4 regions of the Streptomyces sp. NPDC031100 genome follow, and region 1 is predicted to be linked to each of the others. Evidence: riboswitches for the same ligand, from Rfam matches in the RefSeq annotation. Region 1 holds a riboswitch; each other region holds the start of a gene.
The links. Region 1 has a riboswitch for cyclic di-AMP ahead of ACZ5DS_RS26530 (M23 family metallopeptidase). Riboswitches for the same ligand answer to the same signal wherever they lie in the genome.
Positions count from the first base shown of each region.

Region 2: another riboswitch for cyclic di-AMP. It lies ahead of ACZ5DS_RS41515 (transglycosylase family protein); the one in region 1 lies ahead of ACZ5DS_RS26530 (M23 family metallopeptidase).
Region 3: another riboswitch for cyclic di-AMP. It lies ahead of ACZ5DS_RS32545 (C40 family peptidase); the one in region 1 lies ahead of ACZ5DS_RS26530 (M23 family metallopeptidase).
Region 4: another riboswitch for cyclic di-AMP. It lies ahead of ACZ5DS_RS35900 (transglycosylase SLT domain-containing protein); the one in region 1 lies ahead of ACZ5DS_RS26530 (M23 family metallopeptidase).

Region 1 is NZ_JBVIGN010000010.1:21,495-24,692, reverse strand. It holds gene ACZ5DS_RS26540 (dihydrofolate reductase family protein) at 1-1,124, shown strand, start outside; tRNA gene ACZ5DS_RS26535 (tRNA-Met) at 1,190-1,263, shown strand; cyclic di-AMP (ydaO/yuaA leader) riboswitch at 1,608-1,774, shown strand; gene ACZ5DS_RS26530 (M23 family metallopeptidase) at 1,784-2,821, shown strand; gene ACZ5DS_RS26525 (aldo/keto reductase) at 2,913-3,198, shown strand, end outside.
Region 2 is NZ_JBVIGN010000025.1:15,265-18,462, reverse strand. It holds gene eno (phosphopyruvate hydratase) at 1-823, opposite strand, end outside; gene ACZ5DS_RS41515 (transglycosylase family protein) at 1,191-1,871, opposite strand; cyclic di-AMP (ydaO/yuaA leader) riboswitch at 1,876-2,044, opposite strand; gene ACZ5DS_RS41510 (transglycosylase family protein) at 2,227-3,198, opposite strand, start outside.
Region 3 is NZ_JBVIGN010000013.1:195,995-199,192, forward strand. It holds partial or broken gene ACZ5DS_RS32535 (LysR family transcriptional regulator) at 1-640, opposite strand, end outside; gene ACZ5DS_RS32540 (LysE family translocator) at 724-1,341, shown strand; gene ACZ5DS_RS32545 (C40 family peptidase) at 1,406-1,879, opposite strand; cyclic di-AMP (ydaO/yuaA leader) riboswitch at 1,883-2,106, opposite strand; gene ACZ5DS_RS32550 (hypothetical protein) at 2,447-2,755, opposite strand; gene ACZ5DS_RS32555 (ATP-dependent Clp protease proteolytic subunit) at 2,763-3,198, opposite strand, start outside.
Region 4 is NZ_JBVIGN010000016.1:140,219-143,416, reverse strand. It holds gene ACZ5DS_RS35905 (polyprenyl synthetase family protein) at 1-795, opposite strand, end outside; cyclic di-AMP (ydaO/yuaA leader) riboswitch at 1,336-1,519, shown strand; gene ACZ5DS_RS35900 (transglycosylase SLT domain-containing protein) at 1,523-2,002, shown strand; gene ACZ5DS_RS35895 (HAD family hydrolase) at 2,037-2,849, opposite strand; gene ACZ5DS_RS35890 (carboxymuconolactone decarboxylase family protein) at 2,914-3,198, opposite strand, start outside.

The sequences.
Region 1 (3,198 bases):
CGTACGTCCTGCTGTCCGCCGCCGTCTCCCTCGACGGGTACCTGGACGACACCGGCCCCGACCGGCTCCTGCTGTCCAGCCCGGCCGACTTCGACCGGGTCGACGAGGTACGGGCCTCGGTCGACGCGATCCTGATCGGCGCCGGCACCATCCGCGCCGACAACCCGCGCCTGCTGGTGAACTCGGCCGAGCGCCGCGCGGCCCGGGTCGCCGACCACAGGACCGCATACCCGCTGAAGGTCACCGTCACCGCCACCGGTGACCTCGACCCGGCCGCCAACTTCTGGCACACCGGCGGCGAGAAGCTCGTGTACACGACCGACAAGGGCGCCGAGCAGGCCTCCCGTGTCCTCGGCCGGACCGCCGACGTGGTCTCCCTCGGCCCCGACCTCGACTGGCGCGCCCTGCTGGAGCACCTGCACGACGTGCGCGGGGTGCGGCGCCTGATGGTCGAGGGCGGCGGCACGGTCCACACCCAGCTCCTCCAGCAGGGCCTCGCCGACGAACTCCAGCTGGTCCTCGCCCCGCTGTTCGTCGGCGACCCGGCGGCCCCGCGCCTGTTCGGCCCGGGGCCGTACCAGGGCGGCCGGCTGCGCCTCGTCGAGACCCGCCGGATCGAGGACGTCGTCCTCATGCGCTACGAGCCCACCGCACCCGGCACCGGCCCGGAGCCCGTCGCCGCCGACCGCCACTGGCTGCGCACCGCCTGCGACCTGGCCGCCCTGTGCCCGCCCTCGCGGACGGCCTTCAGCGTCGGCGCGGTGGTGGTCGCCGCCGACGGCACGGAGCTGGCCCGCGGCCACTCGCGCGAGGGCGACGACCCCGTCGTGCACGCGGAGGAGGCGGCCCTCGCGAAGATCGACCCCGCCGATCCGCGCCTGCCCGGCGCCACCGTCTACAGCAGCCTGGAGCCCTGCTCCCGGCGCGCCTCCCGCCCCGCCCCCTGCGCCGAGCTGATCCTGCGGGCGGGCGTACGACGCGTGGTCACGGCCTGGCGCGAGCCGGACACGTTCGTGACGGCGGCCGACGGGACCGGGGTGCTGCAGAGCGCGGGCGTGGCGGCCGTGGTGCTGCCCGAGTACGAGGCCCTGGCGAAGGAGCCGAACGCCCACCTGCTGCCCTGAGCAGCACCTCACGGAATCCCGTGTGCTTTGTGGTCTGGCCATGGGGTACTCTTGAGACACAACGACGCGGGGTGGAGCAGCTCGGTAGCTCGCTGGGCTCATAACCCAGAGGTCGCAGGTTCAAATCCTGTCCCCGCTACTGAAGGCTCAGGGCCGGGATCCAGTCATGGATCCCGGCCCTGAGTGTTTTCCTGCCGCGCCCCCTCGGCGAGACGGCGAGTGGCGTATGCCACAGTCGGTCAGCCCTGACCGATGTCACCGATGGTGATCGGACGGCACCCCTCCGCATAACAGCTGAGTCACCATCAAAAACGCGGAGACTCCTGAGCGTCGACCAACTCGCCCGATTTACACCGGTCGTAACCCGTACGTCCCGCCCGGAAATAGTTAATGATCAAGCTGAACGGCTTGGAATCTGACACGCGGGTCTATTAACGTTCGATAACGCAGCGCGGTCGTCCCAGCCGTCACAAGAGGCGGCTCCGTGCGCACGCGCCGAATCCCGCAAGGGAACCGGGGAACCACCACCTTGGGGTGAATCGCGCGGATGCCGTCGTGAACTGCCTGAGTCCACGGCCGGTATACGCGCGTAGGAGACCTTCCTGCTCCGAACCCGTCAGCTAACCCGGTAGGCGGAGGAAGGAAAGGAGTACGCCCGCGTGGCGTCCAACCGGCCTGCCCCCGAAGCCCCGTTCATGCCGACCGAGACCGAGACCTTCGGTTACTTCGGCGCCCAGCGCACCGACGAGGGCACCTGGGAGGAGTGGAACCCCACCGAGGAGTCCATACGGCCGGTCCGCGGTCGGCACCGCGTCGCCAAGCAGCGCGGCGGCCTCGCCCGCAGCTCCACCGTCCTCGGAGTCGGTGTCATCGCCGCCGTCGGCGCGGGCGGCATGGCCAGCGCCAACACCGGCAAGCCGCCGGTGTCCATCTCCATGCCCGACCTGCCCTCCGTCGGCTCCCTCTTCGACGACTCCTCCTCGTCCTCCGACGCGCCCAAGGCCACCGCGGCCTCGCTGAGCGACGTCGGTACGACCTCCGCCGACAGCGACGAGGACAGCTCCGACGCGGGCGAGGCCCTGCGCAACCGGATCATGGCCCAGGCCGAGCAGCAGCAGAGCAAGGCCGACAGCAAGGCCGCAGCGGCAGCGGCAGCCGCCGCCGAGAAGCAGGCCGCCGACGCGGCCGCCAAGGCGCAGAAGGAAGCCGCAGCCAAGGCCGCCGCCGCCAAGAAGGAGGCGGAGGCCGCGGCCAGGAAGAAGGCCGAGGAGGAGCGGCTGGCCGCGCTGGCCAAGCAGTACACGCTGCCGACCTCCTCGTACACGATCACCTCGACCTTCGGCCAGGCCGGCTCGATGTGGTCCTCCGGCTACCACACCGGCCTCGACTTCGCGGCCCCCACCGGCACGCTCATCAAGGCCATCCACAGCGGCACGATCACCGAGGCGGGCTGGGCCGGCTCCTACGGCTACCGCACGATCCTCACCCTCGACGACGGCACCGAGCTGTGGTTCTGCCACCAGTCCTCGATCAGCGTCTCCGTCGGCCAGAAGGTCAGCACCGGCGACGTCATCGGCCGCGTCGGCGCCACCGGCAACGTCACCGGGCCGCACCTCCACCTGGAGGTCCACCCCGGCGGCCAGTCCAGCGGCATCGACCCGATGGCCTGGCTGCGCGGCAAGGGCCTCAACCCCTGACGGAACGTTTGTCCGGTCTGTGCGCGGCGAGTCGGAGCCTGTGCGCGGCGAGGCGGAATCGGATCGACCGCTTCGGCTGTTGACATAAGGCATGACTTCGCTGCGCACACTCGGCACCTCCGACCTCGAGGTCTTCCCGCTCGCCCTCGGCGGCAACGTCTTCGGCTGGACCGCGGACGAGAAGACCTCCTTCGCCGTCCTCGACGCCTACACGGCCGCCGGCGGCAACTTCGTCGACACCGCGGACTCCTACACGGCGTGGATCGAAGGCCACAAGGGCGGTGAGTCCGAGACCATCATCGGCAAGTGGGTCAAGGCCCGCGGCAACCGCTCCGACGTCGTCATCGCCACCAAGGTCAGCCAGCACCCGGAGTACC
Region 2 (3,198 bases), on a different contig from region 1:
GCTCCTCGTAGTACTCCGTCATCTCGGCGGCGGAGCGCTCCTTGCCCTCGAAGAGGTACTTGCCGTCCTTGTAGAACTCGGAGGCGGCCACGTCGAGCGCGAGGGCGATCTGCTGGCCGGGGGCGTAGCCGGCCTCCTTGATGGCCTCGAGGATGAGGTCGAGGGCCTCGCGGTTGGAGCCGAGGTTCGGGGCGAAGCCGCCCTCGTCGCCGAGGCCGGTGGACAGGCCCTTGCTCTTCAGGACCTTCTTCAGCGTGTGGTAGACCTCGGTGCCCCAGCGCAGGGCCTCGGAGAAGGACTCCGCGCCGATCGGGGCGATCATGAACTCCTGGATGTCCACGTTGGAGTCGGCGTGCGAGCCGCCGTTCAGGATGTTCATCATCGGCACCGGCAGCAGGTGCGCGTTCGGGCCGCCCAGGTAGCGGAAGAGCGGGAGGTCGGACGCCTCGGAGGCGGCGTGGGCGACGGCGAGCGAGACGCCGAGGATGGCGTTGGCGCCGAGGGAGCCCTTGTTGTCGGTGGCGTCCAGGTCGAACATGGCCTGGTCGATCAGGCGCTGCTCGGTGGCGTCGTAGCCGACCAGCTCCGGGCCGATCTGCTCGATGACGGCGAGGACGGCCTTCTCGACGCCCTTGCCCTGGTAGCGGTTCGGGTCACCGTCGCGCAGCTCGATGGCCTCGAAGGCGCCGGTGGAGGCGCCGGACGGGACGGCGGCACGACCCGTGCTGCCGTCGTCGAGGCCGACCTCGACCTCGACCGTGGGGTTGCCTCGGGAGTCCAGGATTTCCCGGGCTACGACGACGTCGATGGACGGCACGAGCATCTCCTTCGTGGATGTGACGCTGGTTGTGCGGGGCTGGTGTGCCTTGCGACTAGAGCCTAACCGTCCCGGGGGCGTCGGCCACCGACCGACCGTCCCGTGGACAGGGAGAGACAGGGAGACCGTACCCATTGTTCAGGCGCGGAACAAAGGGGCTCCCGGATGAGGCCCGGCCGAAGAGTGGGGAAACAGGACGGGAAGACAGAGGCGGGGGCACCGGAGCCGTGGACACGAACAACCCCGCCCCGGCGCGTACGGGGGAACACGCGCCGGGGCGGGGAGCCCGTGGGGACGGGGGGTGACCCTCACGAGGCCTTCAGTCTGGGGGCAGGCCTTGTGAGGGCGCTGTGGTTCTGGCGGGAGCCTGATGTCACTTCAGGTGCAGCTGCTGGCCCGGGTAGATGAGGTTCGCGTCCTCGACGATGTCCTTGTTCAGCTCGAAGAGCTTCTTCCAGCCACCCTTGACCTTGTGCTTCTCGGCGATGGTGCTGAGGGTGTCACCCTTGACGACCTTGTACTCGCCGTCGCCCTTCTTGACCTTCTTGCCGGTCGGGGTGGTGACGGTCTTGCTCGGGGCCGGGCGCTCGGCGGAGCGGGAGGCGGCCTGCTGGTCGGAGCGGGTGGTGGTGCTCGGCGCGGTCGTCTTCGACGAGGTGGAGGGGGCGGCGCCGTTGTACGGGGTGCTGGACAGGCCCGTGCCGCACACCGGCCAGGCGCCCTTGCCCTGGGCGGCGAGGACCTTTTCGGCGACGGCGATCTGCTGCGCCTTGGTGGCCTGGTTGGCCTGCGGGGCGTAGGCGGTGCCGCCGTACGCGGCCCAGGTGGAGGCGGAGAACTGCAGGCCGCCGTAGTAGCCGTTGCCGGTGTTGATGGACCAGTTGCCGCCGGCCTCGCACTGGGCGACCGCGTCCCACTCGGAGGCGGTGGCGGCGGAGGCGTTGCCGGCCGCCATCAGCGGGGCGGCGACGGCGGCGCCGGTGACACCGGCCAGCGCGATGACACGAGTGGCCTTGGACGGACGGCGGTGCTTGCCCTTGCCGGAGAACAGCATGGATCGATCCCCTCACCGACGCCTGCGAGGTGAGCTGTCGGGTTCGGGCCGGTTGAGTTGCCCGGCCGCGCCCCTTTCGGGACACGGCTTCACCCCAAGCCGGTTGCGGCATCAACTGCCGGTTCCGGCACCTACCTTGGGTCCCCCGCTCCTGCCTACGGCGCATGACGCGACGACTGTTCCCGGGCAACCGCTGGCAGGATTCGGCGTTGCGACTGCCGGGGCTCGTGGTGACGAGCGGCCTTGACCGTAGACACGCGATCGCCGGATTTTCAAAGACGATCAGGGCTTCTGAGACTCATCCCACACTTTCGCCAAAACGGACATTAGGCATGAAGTGGGGCGTCAACTCCCGCTACTCGCCACCCTCTTCGCCGCCGACTTTCAGGTCCTGACCGGCGTGAATGTGATTCGGGTCGGCGCCGACGGTCTTCTTGTTCTCGGCGTAGAGCGCGCGCCATCCGCCGTCGATGTCAAGGGAGTCGGCGATGGAGCAGAGGGTGTCGCCCTCGCGGACGGTGTAGGTGCTCGCGCCACGGGCGGCGTGACGGCCGGACGGAGTGGCACTCTGTCCGTTTGCAGTGCTTTCGTCCGCACTGCCACCGCGGTGACGTCCGCCACTGCTGAGCGCGCCGGTGTCGACCAGGCTCCAATAGCCGCCGGTCTGCCGCGAATTGTCCGACTCCTCCGTGGCGGGCTCCGTGACGGCGGCCTCGCTTCCCTGCTCCTTCCCGGAGCCGGGCGATGCGGAGGTGTCGGACTTGGGAGCGCCCTTGCCCTTGTCCTTGTCCTTGCTCTCGCCGGAGCCGGAGCCGGAGCCCTTGTCCTTGCTCTCGCTCGGGGACGGCTTGGCGGTCGTACCCGGGGAGGAGTCGGACGACGGCGACGAAGACGACGAATCCGGCAGGTCGGACGAGTCAGGCGTACCGGTAGAGCCGGACGAGCCCTGGGAACCGGAGGAGTCGGAGTCACCGGAGTCCGCCGAGCCCGAGCCCCCGACGCCCGTGTCGACGTCCACGGAGCCGGAGTTCGAGGACAGGCCGGAGAGCAGGGCGCAGGTGGCCCAGGGGGTGGTGCCCTGGTCGGCGAGGATCTTCTCGGCGACGGCGATCTGCTGCGAGCGGCTGGCCTGGTCGGCACTGGAGGCGTACTGCCCGCCGCCGTACTTGTCCCAGTCGTTCTGGGATATCTGGAGGCCGCCGTAGTACCCGTTGCCGGTGTCGGCGCTCCAGGAGCCGCCGCTCTCGCACTCGGCCACCTTGTCCCAGGTGGTGCCGTCGGCCGCGTTGGCGCTCGCGGCGCCGAGGAGCGGGATGGCGATGGCCGA
Region 3 (3,198 bases), on a different contig from region 1:
GCCATGCTGATCAGCGGCTGCCCGGCCAGCTGCTCCAGCGGCAGCCGCGACGAGGCACTGCTCAGGGCGTGCCCCGGGGCCGTCACCAGCACCAGTTCCTCCACCAGGACCGGCTCCAGCGCGACCGAGGCCGGCACCGGGGCGGCCTCGCCCGGGTGATAGGCGTGGGTCAGCGCCAGGTCCACCTCACCGGCCGCCACCGCGAGGACCCCGGCCGGCGGGTCGTAGTCGGCGACCGACAGCTCGACATCCGGATGCGCCCGGCGGAATGCGCTCAGCGCCGGCGGCAGCAGATGGACGCCTGCGGTCGGGAAGGTGCCGAGCCGCAGCACTCCGCCCGACAGACCGGTCAGCCGCGCCAGTTCGTGCCGGGCCTGCTCCAGCTCGTCCAGCACCCTCCCCCACTGCCTTAAAGGCGTGGGAGGTACCCCCAGGCCCGCGTCACCAGCACCTGGCCCGCCTCGGTCAGCCGGGCCCCGCGGTGATGCCGTACCAGCAGCGTCGTGCCCGCCTCCCGCTCCAGCTTCGCCAGCTGCTGGGAGAGGGCGGGCGGCGTGTAGCCGAGCTGGTCGGCGGCCCGCGTGATGGAGCCCGCCTCCGCTACGGCGACCAGCGCGGCCAGCCGGGTGGGGTCGTACATGGTGCCAGCCTAAAGCACTGCTTAAGGCTCGCCTTTCTGATTCGAAATACCTGCTGAAGGCTCTCTGCAGGCACGCTGGCCCCATGGACGGACAGCTCATCGCCTTCACCGGGATCGCCGCCGGACTCGTCGCCATGCCGGGCGCCGACTTCACGGTGGTCGTACGCAACGCCCTGGTCTCCCGCCGGGCCGGCGCGGTCTGCGGACTGGGTATCGCGGGCGGCCTGCTGGTGCACACCACACTTGCGGTGGCCGGGGTCGCGGCCGTGCTGGTCGCCGTACCCGCGCTCTTCCGCGCGCTGCAACTGCTGGGCGGCGCCTATGTGCTGCAGCTCGGTGTGCGGACCCTGTGGTCGCTGCGGCGGCCCGCCGCCGGTACCGACGAGACGGCGCCGTCGGCCGGGCACCCGCTCCGGCAGGGCTTCGTCACCAACGTCCTCAACCCGAAGGCCTCGCTGACCTTCCTCAGCCTGCTGCCCCAGTTCGTGCCGTCCGGCGGTTCCGCTCTGCCCAGGACGCTGCTGCTCGCGCTGATCGTCTGCGCGCTGGCGCTGGCGTGGTTCCAGGTGGTCGCCCTGCTGGTGGACCGGCTCGGCCGGTGGCTGCGCCGGCCCCGGGCCGCCCGCATGCTGCAGACGGGCACCGGGGTGGCGCTGACGGCGCTCGGAGCGGCCCTGCTGCTGGAGCCGCTCCTGACCTGAGAGCCTGTCTCTGAACCCCCGTCGGGGCGCAGGCGGGGGTTCAGAGACAGGCTCTGAACCGGTGTCAGCTGACCCGGCCGTACCAGACGCTCCTGCTCCAGATCTTCTCCAGCCGCACCACGGACCCGGTCTTCGGGGCGTGCCAGATCTTGCCCTTACCGGCGTAGATGCCGACGTGGTAGACGCTGGAACCCGAGTGGAAGAACACCAGGTCGCCGGCCTTGCGGTTCCTGGCCGAGATGTGGTGCGTCTTGTTGTACTGCTGGGCGGCCGTACGCGGCAGCTTCTTGCCCGCCTTCTTGAACGAGTAGAGCGTCAGCCCCGAGCAGTCGAACCTGCGCGGCCCGGTGGCCCCCCACGCGTACGGGGCGCCCTTCTTGGAGGCCGCGATCTGGAGTGCTTTCGTCGCCAGAGTGGCGGCCGAGGCCTCGTTGGCGAGGCCCGGGACCGCGATCGAGCCGCCCACGGCGGCAAGGGTGAGAGCCGAGGCCGTACCGGCCCGGGCCATGAGCGACGGGACACGATTGAGCGCAGTCATGCGCAACCCTTCGTCAGCCGCCTGTGAAGGATGACCTGTCGGATTCGGGCTGGCGAAGTTGCCCGGCCGCGTTGCCGCGGCTTCACCCCAAGGGCTGCTCGGCACGACCGCCCGTCTGCGACGAACGTCCGTCCCGGCGACCCGTCTTGCTTGGGTCCTCCACTCCTGCCGATCCACTCCTGTCGACCGGTCATCCGGGCGGCGGCAGGATTCGGCGTCCGCCCGGACCGCCCCGCCGTTGTGGCGGGGGCTTGTCGTCAGACACGGATCTTGACTCACAGCGGTCGGAAAATCCCAACGGAATCGGGAGTTTGTGGCGTTACTCACCACTCGCCCGTTCGGGTGGACACTGCTCTGTTCGAGTCGCCGTCAGATCCCGTACGTAGCCCCCGACCTGCGGTGGAGCAGGTCTGCGGAGAGCCCGGAACCCGTGTGCTGCGCAAGTCGGGAGGCCTCGAAAGAAATCTGAAGATACGTCGGCCGGGGGTAGGCCATTCGTGCGGTTTCCCGTCCGGCTCGGACGGCACGTCGACATGCGGGCCCCGCCGGGCCGGACGCGCGTCCGGATCAGCCGACGCAGTCCGGCGGGAGCACGACGCGAGCAGTGCGGCGCTCTCCGTCGAGCACCCTCAACGCCCGTGCCAGCGTGTCCCCGTGCAGCTCCGATTCGCCCCGTCGGTGCATGAGGGCGAGCGCGTCGCGCAGTTCGGCCGCCTTGCGCACCAGGGCCTGCGCCGCGCGCAGCCCACGATAGGTGTCCCCGGTCTGCGCCGGGTTGATCCGGCCCAGCAGGTCGACCGCCTCCAGGTAACGGTCGATCAACTCGCCCTCGGCACAGGTCAGTGCGGGCAGCGGAGGAAGCTCGGGTGGCAGCACCGACTCCTCACCCCGCGTACGTGCCGGGGGTAGCCCTACGGCTCGGAAGGACGCCGTCCACCAGGCCGTACGCCAGTGCGCCCGGCGCGTCCAGCACCAGGTCCCGCTCCAGGTCCCGGGCGACCTGCCCGGCGTCGCGCCCGGTGTGCCGGACGAGCATCTCCTCCATCAGCGTGCGCATCCGGGTCAACTCCTCGGCCTGGATGAGGAGGTCGCTCGGCTGCCCCTGCGCCGGCTCCGGCAGCGAGGGCTGCCGCAGCACAACACGCGCGCCGGGCAGGATGAACCGCCTGCCCGGCGTCCCGGCCGCGAGCAGTACCGCGGCGGCCGAGGCCGCCTGGCCGAGGCAATAGGTCTCCACATCGCAACTGACGTACCGCATCGTGTCGTAGACCGCCGTCATCGCACCGAACGAGCCGCCCGGGCAGTTGAGGTACAGCGTG
Region 4 (3,198 bases), on a different contig from region 1:
GAGGTCCTCCGCCAGGCCGAGGCGGGCGGCCCGCTCGCGCAGCCGGAGCACGGGCAGCGTCGGGATGCCCTCGCGCAGGTCGGTCCCCGGGGTCTTGCCGGACTCGTGCGAGTCGGAGGCGATGTCCAGCACGTCGTCCGCGAGCTGGAAGGCGACCCCGAGCCGCTCGCCGTACTGGGTGAGCACGTCGACGACCGTCTCGTCGGCGCCGGACATCATCGCGCCGAACCGGCAGGAGACGGCCACCAGGGAGCCCGTCTTGCCGCCGAGCACGTCCAGGTAGTGCTCGACCGGATCGCGGCCGTCCGAGGGACCCGCGGTCTCCAGGATCTGCCCGGTGACCAGCCGCTCGAACGCGAGGGCCTGCACCCGGACCGCCTCGGGGCCGAGGTCGGCGAGGATCTGGGAGGCGCGGGCGAAGAGGAAGTCGCCGGTGAGGACCGCGACCGAGTTGCCCCAGCGGGTGTTGGCGCTGTCCACGCCGCGCCGCACGGACGCCTCGTCCATGACGTCGTCGTGGTACAACGTGGCCAGATGGGTCAGCTCCACGACGACGGCCGACGGCACGACGCCCGGCGCGTACGGGTCGCCGAACTGCGCCGCGAGCATCACGAGCAGCGGACGGAACCGCTTCCCGCCGGCCCGTACGAGGTGCTGCGCGGCCTCCGTGATGAACGGGACCTCGCTCTTGGTGGCTTCGAGCAAGCCTTCCTCGACAGCCGCCAATCCGGCCTGGACATCGGCTTCCAGAGCCTGGTCCCGCACGCTCAGCCCGAACGGCCCGACGACGGTCACGAGGGGTCTCCTGTCTGCTGGTGTCTGTTGGCGATTACACGGTTTGTCGATAGGTCGCTGCCATCACTCAAGTCAGCGTATCCGGTCCTGTTTCGATCACCGATAGCGCCCACCGGTCCAGCCCGGGCGGTATCGGATCGCGGCCGGTATGTTTTTGATCATCTGATAAGGACGGACATCTATTCATTAACAGGGTCTCGTCCGTTTTGTCGCGAACTGGGTGGGCGAGTCGAGTACTCCTTTTGCGCCACGAGCAGCAAAACCCCCTGAATCCACCTAATCCCTCATGTCTGATTTGATACGCTTTGACATTTCGTGAATTGGGTCACGCGCACCCTGCATCCGGCCAATCGCGCCACCACCCGTCTCCCCTTGCCGCATCGGCCAGTTGAGTGTTGGCAACCGCAAAGGATCAAGCACCCCATTCGGCGCAGATCAAGGTCAACGGGCTCTTTATGTGCATCAGATACTTGTTCCGGACATGTGCTCTCGCATAGCTTCCGGGCCAGTCAGGCGAACGCCGAATCCTGCCGCGCCTGACCCAACCCATCGACGAACTCATTCGTACGGCAGGAGCGGGGGACCCAGGTAAGTCGCCGGACCGGACGGCACGCGTCGCACCGGAACGGCTAGGGGTGAAGCCGTGCCTCCTTCCGGAGGCACGGCCGGGCACCTCCCCGCCCGAACCCGACAGCTCACCTCGCAGGCGACGGAGAGGAACGTCCCCATGCCTGCTGCCGCTCAGCCCCGCCGCACCCGCCTCGTCCGCAAGCTCGCCGTCATCGGCACCGGCGCCGCCGTACTCGCCCTTCCGCTCGTCGGCGCCACGAGCGCCTCCGCGGCCACCCCGACGGCCACCACGCCGTCCACCACGCTCGCCGGATACCCGAACAACCTCGACGGCTGGATCCGCGAGTCGCTCGCGATCATGGCCGAGAAGAAGATCCCGGGGTCGTACAACGGCATCTACCGCAACATCATCCGCGAGTCGTCGGGCAACCCGCAGGCCATCAACCTCTGGGACTCCAACGCGGCCAAGGGCATCCCGTCCAAGGGCCTCCTCCAGGTCATCGACCCGACGTTCAACGCCTACCACGTGGCCGGAACGTCCTTCGACATCTACGACCCGGTCGCGAACATCACGGCCGCCTGCAACTACGCGGCCGCGCGCTACGGGTCGATCGACAACGTCTTCGGCGCCTACTGACCGGCGCCCACGGCAGGCCCTACTGATATCCCGGTCAGTCGGTCGGGAACAGTCTTTCGAGGACGACGGCGATGCCGTCGTCCTCGTTCGACAGGGTGATCTCATCGGCCACGGCCTTGAGTTCGGGGTGGGCGCCGGCCATCGCCACACCGCGTCCGGCCCAGTCGAACATGGGGATGTCGTTGGGCATGTCCCCGAAGGCGAGGGCCCGTTCGGCCGGGATCCCCAGGTACTCGGCCGCCAGCGCCAGCCCCGTCGCCTTGGTGACGCCGCACGGCTGGAGCTCCACGGTCCCCGGACCGGACATCGTGACCGTCGCCAGCGAGCCCACGGCCGAGCGGGCGATCGCCGCCAACTCGTCGTCGGACAGCGTGTGGTGGCGCAGCAGTACCTTGCTGATGGGCGCGCACCACAGGTCGTCGCGCCGGCCGACCCGCACGGCGGGCAGGGTGGGGTGCGGCATCAGATATCCCGGTTCGATCAGCGTGAGCCCGTCCACGCCGTCCTGGTCCACGGCCGCGTAGACCTGCCCCACCTCGGCCTCGATCTTGCCGAGCGCGGTCTCGGCCAGTTCCCGGTCCAGCCGCACCGACCACAGCAGGCGGTCGGCGCCGGCGTCGTAGACCTGCGCGCCCTGCCCGCACACCGCGAGCCCCGTACACCCGAGGCCGTCCAGGAGGGGCCGCACCCGGGGAGCCGGGCGGCCCGTCACCACCAGGTGCCGTGCGCCGGCGCTCGCCACCCGCTCGAGCGCGGCGAGCGACCGGTCGGAGACGGTGTCGTCGCCGCGCAGCAGCGTCCCGTCCAGGTCGGTGGCGATCAGTGCATATGCGGGGGGTGCGGCCATGATCAGAGAATACGGACCGCGCGCCCCGCCGACTCGCCCTGATCTTCCCGGACTTGTGTGCTCCTCAGCCCCAAGTGGTGCCCGCGGGCTCCTTGATGGTGGTGTTGATGCGGTTGAACAGGTTGGTGAGCGAGATCGTGAGGATCAGCGCGGAGAGCTGCTTGTCGTCGAAGTGGTCGGCCACCTCGTCCCACAGCTCGTCCGGCACCGACTCCTCGGAGCGGTCCGCGAGCCGGGTGACGCGCTCGGTCAGCCGCAGCGCCACGCGCTCGGCCTCGGTGAAGAAGGGCGCCTCGCGCCAGGCGGCGACCGTGGCGATCCGCTCCTCGCTCGCGCCGGCCTTGCGCAG